Regions from separate parts of the Ruegeria sp. CI8 genome, predicted to be linked through region 2. Evidence: riboswitches for the same ligand, from Rfam matches in the RefSeq annotation. Region 2 holds a riboswitch; each other region holds the start of a gene.

Region 1 (3,263 bases), on a different contig from region 2:
AACCCGCACAAGCGACAATGTGAAACGGAAAAGGCAGGCGAGGGGCATGCGTGTTTTGATCTGCAGCAGCTGCGCGGGCGAGCGCGACCAGCCGGCCGAGCGACAGGCGGTATTGGACGCCCTGCGCGCCGCGGGACTGGACGGGCAGGTCGAGGTCGCCGAGCACGCCTGTTTCAGCGGTTGCGACGAGCCGACCGTGGTGGCGATGCAGGGGGAAAGCCTGGCGTCTTACGTGTTTTCAGGGATCGATCCGGTTGCCGATGCCAATGACATTGCGGCGACCTGTCGGACCATTCTGAACAGCCCGAACGGCTGGATCGAAGACGCCCGGCCGTGCGGGCGGCTTCGCTTGTGTCTGCGGGCGCGGATCCCTGCGTTTCAGTCCACCTGAACCGTGACGGACGCGCTGACCGGCACCCCATCCACGGCCAGCGGGCTGTGGCTGTTGGCGTTCAGCGAAACCTCGATGGTCGTTTCGCCTTTGGGCAGGTCCGGGATGTGCATCCAGATGCCATAAAGCCGCGCCAGCTTGACGCCGTTCACATAGACATGCGCGTGGCCTTCGCCGGGCTTGTCGTCCAGCGAGGCGTGCTCGGGCGCGAACGTGAAGTTCCGCGGCATCACATTCAGGTTCCAACCTGCCATCGGGTCGGGGGAGACGGCGATCTCCAGCCCCGGCGCGTCCGGTCCGGCGGGCAGGTTGATGGCGGTGCTATGGTCATGGGCCATGGCCTCGGCGTGATGGCCGCCATGTTGGGCGGCGTCGGCATGGTCGTGGCCGTCGAAGGTGACGCCGTTGGCCGCGGCCAGCACGAACCCGGCACCCCCGCCAAAGACCAGACCGATCGCAAAAAGAGCAAGCGAGCGTGTCATCTTGTTTCCTTGAAAAGCAGATGACCCGCCGGTTGTGCGCCGGCGGGTCGTGGGATTTCGGGGATCAGGCCGCGGCTTCGACGCGCTTGCCCTCACTTTGCCAGAAATACCCGGCAAACGAACCCAGCAGCACCCAGGCCACAAGGCCGACGCCAAATGCGCGTGCGGCGAACAGGGCCCCGATCTCGGTCGGAACCGGCCCGGTGAACATGTCGGGTTCCGGCGCGCCGATCAGGTGCGGGGCCATCAACAGCACGGCCGCAACCAGATAGCTGACGATGTTGCCGCCAAAGGCGATCAGCCACATGGCCACACCAGCGGCCGCGACGGTTGCCCACCACCAGATCTGCCGCGCAAACACATCCGCTGCGGCAACGCCCGGAACCTCGGGGGCCAGGGTGAAGCCCGGCGCCAAGTGAAAGGCGATGAAACCGGCCAGGCCCCACAGCACGCCTGTGCGCCCGTCAACCGGGTGGCCTTGCGCTTCGGCCAGCGACATCAGCGCGACCAGAACCAGCGCATAGCCGGTATAGGTCAGCATGGTGAACACCATGCTCAACCCGTCGCGGGTCAGGTCCGAGAACATGCCCGGCAGTTCGGGATGGGCCGAGACGGCTTCGGCTCCGAAATGCACCAGCTCTCCGGATTCATAGAGTTCAGCATGCAGCAACACGGGCTGCACGAATACCAACTGCAGCAGGGCGACGATCAACCCGGCTGCAGCACCAGCGAACAACGCGCTGGTCAGAATGCGACTGAACATTGGTTTAGTGGCAGGGGAAGCCGGTTGCGTGGCGCACGTCATGCGCGGCGTCATGCAGCGCCGATGCCTGAACGTGACCAGCCAGGGTGATGATCCCCAGGCCCAGGGCTGCCGCGAACACTGCCGAAAGAATGCCAGCGCGTGCCGTTGATGCGGTTTGCGTTTGTGTCGTCATTTTCTGTCCTCCTGTGCCGCCGCACCCGACGGCCGGTGTTTCATTGTTCGCCTGGCAGGTCTCCTGGCTTGCGGGTCAGCGCCTCTGTTCGCCTTCCCCCCGAACGGATCGGGAGTGGCTGGTTGAACAGGGCTCACCGCTTACAGTCGCGGGGGCGGCTTTGGATTTGACCTGCGCGCAGGCCGCACCAAATTCCCTCTTAGCATCCGGATGTCTCCGGCAGGACCAGACTCGTCCATTTAGACGTGAATGCCGCTGTGGCGCAATCGCCATTTGCGACCTTTCGCGTCAATTCCCGCGCTTTTTCAGAACATAGATATCCATGATCCAGCCGTGCCGGGCGCGAGCCTCGGTGCGGTTGCGCAGGATCTCATCGGCCACATCGGCCAGCGGACCTTTGATCAGGATCTGCTCGGGCATACCCACGTAAGCCCCCCACCAGATGTCAAAATCGGCCATGTCCAGCGTCTGGAACGAACATTCGCCATCCAGCATCACCGCAACCGTATCGGCGTCGCTGGGCCAGCCCTCGTCGCGGATGCGCCGGCCGGTGGTGACCATATAAGGCGCGCCGATTTCGTTGATCGGCATGGCATGGGCCGCCGTCAGCGCCTGCAGCGCCGTGATGCCGGGGATCACGGTCGTGTTCGGCTGCGGGTCCAGCCGCGCCGCGATTCGCAGCGAACTGTCATAGAGCGACGGGTCGCCCCAGATCAGCAGGGCGACGGTGCGCGACTCGGGGCGCCGGGCCATCACCTCCTGCCAGCGCAGGGCGATTGCGTCGTGCCATTCATCCACGCCGCGCAGGTAGCCATCCTGCGACCGGCGCCCGGGGATGTCGAAATAGGCGATTTGGGGTGGTGTGTCGGTGACCTTGCGAATGATTTCCTCGCGCACGCCGGCCAGATCGGCCTTGTTGGCGCCCTTGCGCGGGATCAGGATCAGATCGGCCGCGCGGATCGCCTGCGCCCCCTGAAAGGTCACGTGGTCCGGGTTGCCGGTGCCGATCCCGATCAAGACCAGATCAATCATCGTCGAACTCCGCCAGCGGGCCATAAAGGATCAGCGCCGGCGCGGTGCCGATCTCGGAGCCCAGACGCTCGGCCAGTGCGCCGACGGTGGACCGGTGCAGCGATTGCTCAGGCGTCGAAACCGACTCGGCCATCATTGCTGGCGTGTCCAGCGGCAGCCCATGCGCGTCCAGCGCCTGCGCCAGCAGGGGAAAGGTGCGCTTGCCCATGAACACCACGGTCGTCGCACCCGGGTCGGCCAGCGCGGGCAGGTTCAGGTCCTTGGGCAGCTTGCCGCTGACATCGTGGCCGGTGACGAATTGCACCCTGCGCGCGGTCAGGCGCCGGGTCAGCGGGATGCCCGCCGCTGCGGCCGCGGCAATGGCCGAGGGGATGCCCGGAATGATCTCGTACGCGATCCCGGCAGCGCGCAGGGCCGCCA
Region 2 (3,263 bases):
AGCCGCGTGCCCATTTGCATATCAAAACCAGTGCCAACAGGTTGAGCACCGGTGCAGTTGCCGCGAGCCACGGTTTGGCCGACTCTGAGAAAAGGTCCACCGCAAGGACCCAAGGCAGTCCCAGCGGCAAAAGGAACACGCCGGACAACGGGTCTCGTTCCTGTCCGAACCAGCCAAAGGTACCGGTCAGGAACGCAAACAACGCCAGCAGGTAAAGGGTCGCAAACGCGATGATGGTTATTCTGCAGACCATGCCGGACCTCAGAGTATCAAGCCAGCGCTGCGCAGCCGATTTCGGCTACGCATCAAACTGGTCACAACGCGCCTTCGTCGCCCAGGAACTCAATACCGGCTGTCGCGCCATCACTGTAGGCAATACAATTCCACGGAGCCCGATCCTCGCCAACCCCAACGGTGACTTGTGTTCCAGCCTCGCTGAACGCGGATGAGAGCACGACCACTTGCGAATTGTTGGTTGTTTTGGCCACGTCTCGCAGACACGCCTTTTGAGCGGGCGTCAGTTCGGCAGGTGTGCTTGACGTGCTGGTGTCGTCACAGGCCGCTAGCAGTACGAAACACGTCGCGCCTGAAATCATCATGACTTTGTTAATCACTTTCTTCTCCTCTTGGGTTTGTTGATACTTTTGGAACAGGTGGTCTTATTTTGCGCGCTCACGTCTATGCGGTCCCCGATTTTGCGGCCAATGACATGGCTGGCAGACAGATATTCTGCCGATCCCCGGGACCGTGAACAAAGCGTGCTGACGCAATGACGTCATGGGTAAAAACCGGTGCGAAGTTTCGAGGAAGGGTTCGTACGTTAAGTCCGGGCACCGCGTCCTCCCAACGCTGATCTTCGTGAAATGCCTTCCGACCGCCAGCACTCACTCCAGCAGTCGGAAGGGCCCGACGAAACGGGCGACAGCGACAACAACGGAGGTAAAGCTAAAGTTGTGTCGAATTCGTATGTTTGAATCAATCACAAGATAAATCAATGATTTTTCCGCGCGTAAATTTTGTAAGCTTGCCAACGATAGGCTTCTGCATTCAAAGGGAAAAGGCGAGGCCGTTCACGGAGGCTTGGCAGTCAGCCCGCTTGCGCCGCCGTGTTTCGGGACCTTCCGAGCTATCTTAATCCAGTTGGTCAAAACGACATAATTCTCCGCCCGGTCTGTCGCTCAGGTGGTGCCGAAGGGTCGCCAGGATGCCTCCCTTTCGCACCCGCCCAGAACGTCGTTGACAGTGCAACCCGATTCATGGATGAGATTGGCGCTGATGGTTCCCGATCGTTTCGCCGGTCGGGTAAAAGGGAATACGGTGCGGCGCCGTTCTGACGCCAACTCCGTGACTGCCCCCGCAACTGTAGGCGGTGTGCGACCCCCGGATGCCACTGGGCCGATAGGTCTGGGAAGGCGGGGCAAGCCATACACCGCGAGTCAGGAGACCTGCCATCATCAAACGCAACTCAACCCGGGCGGGGTGTCCCGGAAGGAGGCCAAGATGGCATTTTCGGCTTACGCCGCTGACATGACTGGTTCCCTTTCCGCCCCGCGATTTCGCGGAGGGCGAAATGAACCGACAATCAACACATCACATCACGGTTTGCCTATCTTGCCGACCTAAGGGCGCAGCCGTACGCCCCGGGCCTGACCTGATCGGACGATTGCGCGCCGCGCTGGCCGAAGACGACGGTTTGGCAGGTTTTGACGTTTCCGGTGCCGCCTGCATGGCCGGGTGCACCCGACCCTGTACCGTCGCCTATCACGGGCCGGGCAAGGCATCTTACCTGTTTGGCGGGCTGACGTCTGAAGAGACCGGGGCATTCGTGGAATTCGCGCGGCTCTACGAGCAGTTGCGCGATGGATGGTGCAGCTCGGTCGACCGCCCGGCCGGGCTTCGCCACGCAACACTGGCCCGCATTCCAGCCGCGATGGCTGCGTCTTCGGAAAATGCGGATTGCGCCTCATGAGTGCGCCTTTGCTGTCGGTGGATGCCGTCACCTGGGCGCCGCGAAAACGAGCGCCGTTGGTGCTGCACGAGACCAGTTTTGCGCTGATGCGCGGGCAGGTCATGGGGGTTTTGGGGCCGAACGGTGCCGGCAAGACAACCCTTCTGCGGATGATCTACGGCTATCACCGTCCGTCCTCGGGCGACATTCTGGTGGACGGCGGGTCCGTCAAAAGAATGGCCCCCAGGGCGCTGGCGCGTCAGGTTGCCGCCGTGCTGCAGGAGCAGCCCTCGGATTTCGCGCTGACCGTGCGCGACATCGTGGCGTTGGGGCGGGTGCCGCACCGGTTGGGCCTGTCCACGCCCGGCAGTCGTGACCACCAGATCATCGAATCCGCGCTGCACCGAATGGATCTGCAAGGGTTTGCCGACCGTGGGCTGGCCACTCTGTCCGGCGGCGAGCGTCAGCGTGTGATGGTCGCGCGCGCCCTTGCCCAGGAACCCCGGATTCTTGTGCTGGACGAGCCTACCAACCACCTGGACATCCGCAACCAGCTAGAGGTGTTGCGGCTGATCCGGGACCTCGACCTGACGATCGTCACCTCGCTGCACGATCTGAACCTGGCCGCCGATGTCTGCGACCGTGTTCTGATTCTGAAGAACGGTCGACCCTGCGGCTTTGGCCCAACCCAGACAGTGCTGAGTGACAGGCTGGTCTCTGACACGTTCGATGTCACCGCCCGGCAAGAGCAACTCAGCCTCAGTCACAAACCTCACCTGACCTATCAACTCCCCAATCCCCAACCAGAAGGAAGCTTGGAATGAAACCGACCACCCTAGTCCTGGGCTTGGCTTTGGCCGCCAATACCGCGATCGCGGAAACCACCGTGCAAAGTTGCAATCGAACCGTCACCTTTGACGAACCGCCCAAGGCGGCGATCTCGAACGACGTGAACCTGACGGAAATGATGCTGGTGCTGGGCCTGGCCGACCGAATGGTGGGATATACCGGCATTTCCGGCTGGAAGACGTTGGACGAGGACATGCGCGCCGGAGTGCAGCAACTGCCCGAGCTGTCGGCCAAGTATCCCAGCAAAGAGGTGCTGGTCGGCGCAGATGCCGATTTCTATTTCGCGGGCTGGAACTACGGGATGAAAGTGGGTGGCGAGGTGACGCCAGAGACGCTCGAACCTTTCGGGATCAAAGTCTACGAACTGACTGAAAGCTGCATCCATATCGGCGACAAGCCCAAAGCCAGCATGAGCGACATGTACAACGATCTTCTGAACCTCGGTCGTATCTTCGGTGTCGAAGAC
Region 3 (3,263 bases), on a different contig from region 2:
GGTGCTTCAGCGCCGTCAGGTTGGCCAGCCGCAACGAGGGCATCCGCCCCTCGGGCCCGCCGCCGCGATGCCAGCCGGCCGCGAAAGCACCCAGGTCGCTGTCCGAAAAGGACAGCACCACCAGATCCGCCGGGCTCTGGCCCAGATCGGTCGGGGTCTCGGTTTCTTCGAGCCCGTGGCTTTCGCGGAAGACGACGTGCATCGGTGCTTACTCGGCGGCCTCGGTGACGCCCGTCAGGATGCCGCGGATCGCGGCCTCGTCGATGTCGTCATGCTCGGCGATGACCACAAGGCGCGAGCGGCGCTCTTCCTCGGGTTTCCACGGGCGGTCATACTGGTGCCGCACCCGCGCGCCGACCGCCTGGACCAGCAGGCGCATCGGCTTGCCCTGAACGGCGGCATAGCCCTTGACCCGCAGGATGTTCAGCTCGTTCGCCAGACGCTCGATATTGGCGACCAGCTGCGCCGGGTCGGTCTGTTCTGGCAGCTCGACCACAATGCTTTCGAAATCGTCATGTTCGTGGTCGTCATGGCCATCGTGATGCGAGGGGCGGGCGTCCATGTCGTCCTCGGCTGCGGCCTCCAGCCCCAGCACCACGCGCACGTCCACCGCACCCTCGGCCACTTCGACCACGGGCAGGGGGCGGGGCGCCTCGTCGGCGATGATCTCGCGCGCCTTGGCCACGCCTTCGGGGCCGGCCAGGTCAGGCTTGGTCAGCAGGATGATGTCGGCGCACGAGATCTGATCCTCGAACACCTCGGACAGGGGCGTTTCGTGGTCGATCGAGTCATCGGCCATGCGCTGGGCATCCACCGCCGCGACATTCGGGGCGAAGCGGCCTGCGGCCACGGCCTCGGCATCGGCCAGAGCGATCACGCCGTCCACGGTGATCTTGGAACGGATGTCGGGCCAGTCGAACGCCTTGAGCAGCGGTTTCGGCAGGGCCAGACCGCTGGTTTCGATCAGGATGTGATCGGGGCGCGGGTCGAGCGCCATCAGCGCCTCGATCGTGGGGATGAAGTCATCGGCCACGGTGCAGCAGATGCAGCCATTGGCCAGTTCCATGATGTTTTCCGCCGGGCAGTCGGGGATCGCGCAGCTTTTCAGGATTTCGCCATCGACGCCCACGTCGCCGAATTCGTTGACCACCACGGCCAGCCGCTTGCCCTGCGGGTTTTGCATCAGATGGCGGATCAGCGTGGTCTTGCCCGAGCCGAGAAAGCCGGTGATGACGGTGACGGGAAGTTTTTCGAGGGTGCTCATGCTCAGGCTCCAATCGGGGGAATGCGGGCGGCGCAGTTCTTGCGGAAATGTTCAGGGCGGTCGCGCCATTTCACAAGGCCATCATCGGCGGCCAGATATTTGGTGGCGCCTTCGACGATGATCTCGACATGGTCGGATTCGTTCAGGTTTTCATAGACGAAGGTCCAGCGCGACGGCCCGCCGCGCAGAACGATCGAGCAGCCCTGATCGCAGTTCGACAGGCATTCGACCGGCTTCAGGGTGATGCCCTCGGGCAGGTCGGCAGCGGCCAGCGCCTTGTGCAGCAGCGTGCCGGGGCGCTGGGCGTCATCCTCGATGGGCAGCCCGCGTCGGCAGGTGGTGCAAACCAGCAGCTCGACTGGTGTGGTCTCGGTCACGTATCTCATCCCCCCTCACTCGGTTGTCGGGGGACGGGGTATGCGCGGGCCACGTTGCGGACATGGGCCCGACACCGGAACACCCCGTCCGGTTTGTCTTCGGGCGTTGGCAGGTCTCCCGGCTTGCGGATGTCAGAGCGGCGCTCTGTCGGATGTCCCGCCTTCCCGGCCTGCGGCCAGTGGCATTTGGGCACCCTCTCCGGTCACGGTCGCGGGGGCGGCTGCGTTTGACGGAAAACCGCTGACGCATTCCCTTTTCATCTGTTTGCACAGACACCAACGCAAGCGACATGCGGCACGGGCAGGGGGGTTGTCAAGCGCGCGGGGCCAAGTGCCCTGCGTCGGATCGAAAAAGCGACCTGCCGGGGTCAATCCGCGGCATCACTGGCCAGCCTGTCGCGTAGCCAGGCTAGGAACAACTCGGCAGGGATGGACGGAGGCGCCGCGCTGACGCTGCGGATCAGATAGTGCGACTGGGCAAAGGGAATCGCCGGCCCCGCAACCCGGATCGGCGCGCCCTGGGCAATGGCGTTGCGCGCGAACCGCTCCAGAACGGTGGCGTAGCCCGCGCCGGCCATCACCAGTTGCAGCGCGGTGACGGTCGTATCCGCCGAATGGCGCGCGGGGCGGTCGGGCAGGTCGGTGTCCGTGGCCTCGAAGTACCGCGCCCAGTTGTCCTCGTACCCAAGAATGTGGATCAACGGGCCGTTTTGCAGGTCTGGCGCCGGGTCCTGCGCCCGGCAGACGGGCACCAGCCGTTCCGAGCACAGCCGTTCGGCCGCAACACCGGGCCAGTCGCCATGGCCCAGCCGTATTTCCACGTCCACATCCGCAGGCGCGGCCGAGTCGTTCCAGATATGCGACACCAGCCGCACCGGGACCTCGGGGTGCTGGGCGCTGAACGCGGGCAGCTCGGCCGCGATCCAGTAGGTCATCGTCGATATCGCCGCCCGGATGGTCAGCGCCTGCCGCGAGGCGGGGCCGAACAAGCTGTTGGTGGACAGCGCAATATCCGACAGCGCCCGGCGCACGGTCAGCGCATAGGACTGGCCCAGCTCGGTCAGCGACAGGTGTCGGGCGTTGCGGGCAAAAAGCGGATGCCCGAGGTCCGCCTCGAGCGAGCGGATATGCAGCGACACCGCCGTCTGGGTCAGGCCCAGTTCCTGCGCGGCGGTGGTGAAATTCAGATGGCGTGCGGCGGCTTCGAAGCTGCGCAGCCAGGCCGGATTGGGCAGGCGGTCCATTCAGCACCAAAATATTTTGCATTTAGATTGACTTATTATTCGTTTCTTTTGTCGATGGGCAACGGAAATACTCGTGCCAACGAAATTGCGCCTGCGGGAGGGCAGAACATGAAGGTCGGTTTCATCGGTTTGGGCAATGTGGGGGGCAAGCTGTCGGGGTCGCTGCTGCGCAACGGTATCGACCTGACGGTACACGACCTGAACCCCGATCTTGTGGCGGAGTTCGCCGCCAAGGGAGCAAAAGCCGGTGAAAGCCCGGCCCAGATGATGCGCGATTGCGATGCGGTCATCACCTGCCTGCCGTCGCCCGCTGCCTCGGACGCAGTGATGCAGCAGATGCTGCCCGAGGTTACCCACGGTAAGATCTGGATGGAGATG

Evidence for each region. A riboswitch is a leader RNA that binds a small molecule or an ion and turns the genes downstream of it on or off. The one in region 2 is predicted to bind cobalamin.
Region 1: it holds a riboswitch for cobalamin, as region 2 does, so the genes downstream of both, ACR0DA_RS08860 (CbtB domain-containing protein) here and ACR0DA_RS15775 (DUF1636 family protein) in region 2, are expected to answer to the same signal.
Region 3: it holds a riboswitch for cobalamin, as region 2 does, so the genes downstream of both, ACR0DA_RS08790 (DUF1636 family protein) here and ACR0DA_RS15775 (DUF1636 family protein) in region 2, are expected to answer to the same signal.

Annotation. Positions count from the first base shown of each region.
Region 1 covers NZ_JBQFQL010000001.1:1,784,943-1,788,205, reverse strand. Annotated here, with positions in the region: gene ACR0DA_RS08875 (DUF1636 family protein) at 47-391, shown strand; gene ACR0DA_RS08870 (hypothetical protein) at 379-873, opposite strand; gene ACR0DA_RS08865 (CbtA family protein) at 938-1,636, opposite strand; gene ACR0DA_RS08860 (CbtB domain-containing protein) at 1,641-1,811, opposite strand; cobalamin riboswitch at 1,848-2,056, opposite strand; gene cobF (precorrin-6A synthase (deacetylating)) at 2,100-2,843, opposite strand; gene cobA (uroporphyrinogen-III C-methyltransferase) at 2,836-3,263, opposite strand, start outside.
Region 2 covers NZ_JBQFQL010000004.1:133,744-137,006, forward strand. Annotated here, with positions in the region: gene ACR0DA_RS15760 (hypothetical protein) at 1-14, opposite strand, end outside; gene ACR0DA_RS15765 (hypothetical protein) at 1-253, opposite strand, end outside; gene ACR0DA_RS15770 (hypothetical protein) at 315-614, opposite strand; cobalamin riboswitch at 1,260-1,467, shown strand; gene ACR0DA_RS15775 (DUF1636 family protein) at 1,571-1,969, shown strand; gene ACR0DA_RS15780 (ABC transporter ATP-binding protein) at 1,966-2,772, shown strand; gene ACR0DA_RS15785 (ABC transporter substrate-binding protein) at 2,769-3,263, shown strand, end outside.
Region 3 covers NZ_JBQFQL010000001.1:1,770,679-1,773,941, reverse strand. Annotated here, with positions in the region: gene cobN (cobaltochelatase subunit CobN) at 1-202, opposite strand, end outside; gene cobW (cobalamin biosynthesis protein CobW) at 209-1,264, opposite strand; gene ACR0DA_RS08790 (DUF1636 family protein) at 1,267-1,650, opposite strand; cobalamin riboswitch at 1,733-1,937, opposite strand; gene ACR0DA_RS08785 (LysR family transcriptional regulator) at 2,010-2,885, opposite strand; gene ACR0DA_RS08780 (NAD(P)-dependent oxidoreductase) at 2,994-3,263, shown strand, end outside.